2 regions of the Klebsiella sp. MISC125 genome follow, and region 2 is predicted to be linked to the other one. Evidence: predicted binding sites of a transcription regulator. Region 2 holds the regulator's gene; the other holds the start of a gene.
What was found. The regulator CRP, encoded in region 2, controls carbon source genes, mostly activating them, when cyclic AMP is high. The targets are predictions, from matches to a motif close to ATGTGANNNNNNTCACAT.

Region 1 (2,203 bases), 2.8 Mb from region 2:
GCTTATGTCACTCGATAACTGTTCAGGCGTTAACCATGAAGACTTTTGATTGGCATCGTATGGCACTGGATAAGGTGCCAGTGGAATTTCTTGCCGAGGTGGCGTTACGTAGCCTCTATACCTTCGTGCTGGTATTTATTTTCCTTAAAATCACCGGGCGGCGCGGCGTTCGACAGATGTCGTTGTTTGAAGTACTGATTATTCTGACCTTGGGCTCGGCGGCGGGTGATGTCGCATTCTATGATGATGTCCCCATGCTGCCGGTGCTGGCCGTTTTTATCACCCTGGCGCTCCTGTACCGGCTAGTCATGTGGCTGATGGGGCACAGTGAAAAGCTGGAGGATTTACTCGAAGGTAAGCCGATTGTGGTGGTGGAAAACGGCGAGCTGGCATGGGAAAAACTCCAGGCGGAAAACATGACCGAATTTGAGTTTTTTATGGAGCTTCGTACCAACGGCGTGGAGCAACTGGGGCAGGTACGGCTGGCTATTCTGGAAACCAACGGACAAATTAGCCTTTATTACTACCCGGATCCGGATGTTAAAGCCGGGCTCTCTATTCTACCTTCACGCTTTACTGAGCGTTTTACTACCGTTCCGCAGGATGATGAGTACGCCTGCGTCCGCTGTAGTGCAATCCTTACGCTTCGTGCCGGGGATAAGCAATTATGCCCACGCTGTGCAAATGCAGAATGGTCGAAGGTCAGTCGAGCAAAAAGAGTCACCTGACAGCAATTATGTCGGTTATATGACGTCAAGCTGGCAGATTCTTTTGTGTGAGCAAGGCCGCATTTTGCCACTGTTCAGTTTTAGCCGTTGCGGTACGTGTCACTGAATGATAAAACCGATAGCCACAGGAATAACTTATGCCCGCGACGGTTCGCGGGCAAATAACATAGCAACGTGGTGAGGGTAAATGGCTCAGGTCTATAACTTCAGTTCGGGCCCGGCAATGCTGCCGGCGGAAGTACTCAAACTGGCGCAGCAGGAGCTGTGCGACTGGAACGGTTTGGGGACGTCGGTGATGGAAATCAGCCACCGTGGGAAGGAGTTCATTAAGGTGGCTGAAGAGGCGGAACAGGATTTTCGCTCCCTGCTCAATATTCCTTCCAACTACAAAGTTTTATTCTGTCATGGCGGCGGCCGCGGGCAGTTTGCGGGCATCCCACTGAACCTGCTTGGCGATAAAACCGTTGCCGACTACGTTGATGCTGGTTACTGGGCCGCCAGCGCGGTTAAAGAAGCGCATAAATACTGTAATCCGAACGTAATCGACGCCAAAATCACCGTTGACGGCCTGCGCGCGGTTAAACCAATGAGCGAATGGCAACTGACGCCTGGCGCTGCGTACCTGCACTACTGCCCGAATGAAACCATTGATGGTATTGCCATCGAAGAAGCGCCGAACTTTGCTGACGATGTGATAGTCACGGCGGATTTATCTTCGACTATTTTATCTCGTGAAATCGACGTTAGCCGTTATGGCGTGATCTACGCTGGTGCGCAGAAAAACATCGGTCCGGCCGGTTTGACGCTGATTATTGTTCGCGAAGATCTGCTGGGTAAAGCCAACGTAGCCTGCCCGTCGATTCTTGACTATTCCATCCTGGCTGAGAATGACTCGATGTTCAACACGCCGCCGACATTTGCCTGGTATCTGTCAGGCCTGGTGTTTAAGTGGCTGAAAGAGCAGGGCGGCGTCGCCGTGATGGATAAAATTAACCAGCAGAAAGCCGACTTATTATATGGCGTGATTGACCACAGTGGTTTCTATCGCAATGACGTTGCTGTGGCGAACCGCTCTCGCATGAACGTGCCGTTCCAACTGGCGGATAGCGCTCTTGACAAGTTGTTCCTTGAAGAGTCTTTTGCAGCCGGTCTGCATGCGTTGAAAGGTCACCGCGTCGTGGGCGGCATGCGAGCCTCCATTTATAATGCGATGCCGTTGGCCGGTGTGAAGGCGCTGACTGACTTTATGCAGGACTTCGAACGCCGTCACGGTTAATCGTTGCCTTGTTTTTCATCCCCGCAGCCAGCCCGCGGGGTTTTTATTCTGTTTGTTTGAGAGTTGAGTTTAATGGAATCCCTGACGTTACAACCCATCGCACGTGTAGATGGCACTATTAACCTGCCCGGGTCCAAAAGTGTCTCCAATCGTGCCTTGCTGCTGGCGGCATTAGCCGATGGCACTACGGTGCTGACCA
Region 2 (2,203 bases):
TCACGCAGGCGGGCGGCAACGGTTTGCGCATTCCAGCGAATCACTGCTTCTGCGTGACTGCGTTCCACCAGTTTCTGCACTTCTTCCGGCTGATGCAGGCTAACGGAGATATGTTCCTGTAAATCCAACCCCACCTGAAAAGCGCGCAACAGACGTTTGTGGTCGTTGCGTTGATTGGCCGCCAGCATATGCATCTGCTGGTAACACTGGGTAATCAGATCAACCACTTTCTGCTGGCGGTTAAGTAGCGGCGGCAGCGAGGTGGCCGGGTCCGTATGCTGGGTCAGCAGGCTGTATTTGGCCTCGCAATAGTTAGCCAGTTCGCGGTAGAGCAGGCTCAGCGACTCGCGCAGCGGTTGTTCGCGCCATAGCCAAAACCAGAACCAGTTAAAGACGCCATACCATAAGGTGCCGAGCGCGTAGATTAGCAGTGGCTCCCACACCGGCATGTTGCCCGCAAGGCTGAGGGTAAAAATGGCGGCAATAAGTGAAGCAGGCAGTAGTCGCGCGTGCAGTGAACTGATTTCGGCAGTCACCCCAAGGATTAGCGCCAGACCAGTGAGAATCAGCGGTAGAGGGATCTCGCGTTGCAGCAGGAGCTGGACAATCAGGCTACAGCCAGCAAACAGGCAACCGCCAATAATCAGGCGTTTAAAGAAGCGCTTATGTGGTGTGTCCAGACCGGCAATGTTGCAACAGGCTGGTACCAGGGAAAACAGTAAGCCCTGCTGTAAATGTCCGAGAAGAAGTCCGATTGCGACCGGCAGACACAACACCAGCGTTTGCCGCAGTGCGTAGTTGACTTCCGGGTGGTAAATCAGCCTGCGCCACATGAGGGGGAAACAAAAACGGCGTATTGCTATGCAATACGCCGTTTTGCCGACTTAACGGGTACCGTAGACGACGATAGTTTTACCGTGCGCGGAGATCAGGTTTTGATCTTCCAGCATTTTCAGGATACGACCAACGGTTTCGCGGGAGCATCCAACGATCTGACCGATTTCCTGACGGGTAATTTTAATTTGCATACCGTCCGGGTGGGTCATCGCATCAGGCTGTTTTGCCAGGTTCAGCAGCGTCTGGGCGATACGACCCGTCACGTCGAGGAAGGCGAGGTTACCGACTTTCTCTGACGTAACCTGCAGGCGACGTGCCATTTGCGAAGAGAGACGCATCAGGATGTCCGGGTTAACCTGGATCAACTGACGGAATTTTTTGTAGGAGATTTCGGCCACTTCACATGCGGTTTTCGCACGTACCCATGCACTACGTTCCTGACCTTCTTCAAACAGGCCTAATTCACCGATGAAATCGCCCTGGTTGAGGTAAGAGAGGATCATCTCTTTACCTTCTTCATCCTTGATGAGTACAGCCACGGAGCCTTTAACGATGTAGTACAACGTTTCTGCTTTCTCACCCTGGTGGATCAGCGTGCTCTTTGAGGGGTACTTATGAATGTGGCAATGAGACAAGAACCATTCAAGGGTAGGGTCTGTTTGCGGTTTGCCAAGCACCATGCGCGGTTATCCTCTGTTATAAGCTATCTCCAGATGCCGACACTACACGGCATCCGGGCATGCAATCGTATTAAATCCCTATACCTGGGAATCTGGCTGAAAATTTCCTGCAGCCTGTAATGTGAACTCCTCAGCATACATGCAGTGCATCAATGTATTACTGTAGCATCCCGATTGTTTTAGCATAGCTTTCGCCGCGTGTCTCCTGGTGTCTCGCTTCAGCATGACCTAGGTCGCCTTCCGTTGCGAGAATTGTTATGTGCGCGTAATCTGTCAGGAAAATTACAGCCCTGGAGTTAAATTTATGCAAGCGCGAGTGAAATGGGTTGAAGGGTTAACCTTCATTGGTGAGTCGGCTTCTGGTCACCAGATTCTGATGGACGGTAATTCCGGGGATAAAGCGCCTAGCCCGATGGAAATGGTGTTGATGGCGGCGGGCGGATGTAGCGCAATTGACGTGGTTTCTATCCTGCAGAAGGGACGCCATAACGTCACTAACTGCGAAGTTAAGCTGACTTCTGAGCGTCGCGAGGAAGCACCGCGTCTGTTTACCCATATCAATCTGCATTTTATCGTGACCGGTAAAGAGCTGAAAGATGCTGCCGTTTCTCGCGCAGTTGACCTATCGGCGGAAAAATATTGCTCGGTGGCGCTGATGCTGGAGAAAGCGGTAAACATAACTCACT

Region 1: serC (3-phosphoserine/phosphohydroxythreonine transaminase) is a predicted target of CRP. The motif match lies at 774-791, and genes of this name have one in related genera.

What each region holds. Positions count from the first base shown of each region.
Region 1 is NZ_CP180448.1:4,001,664-4,003,866, reverse strand. Features, by position in the region: gene ACMYSL_RS18925 (DUF421 domain-containing protein) at 36-728, shown strand; gene serC (3-phosphoserine/phosphohydroxythreonine transaminase) at 916-2,004, shown strand; gene aroA (3-phosphoshikimate 1-carboxyvinyltransferase) at 2,077-2,203, shown strand, end outside.
Region 2 is NZ_CP180448.1:533,332-535,534, forward strand. Features, by position in the region: gene ACMYSL_RS02415 (YccS/YhfK family putative transporter) at 1-833, opposite strand, end outside; gene crp (cAMP-activated global transcriptional regulator CRP) at 885-1,517, opposite strand; gene ACMYSL_RS02425 (OsmC family protein) at 1,822-2,203, shown strand, end outside.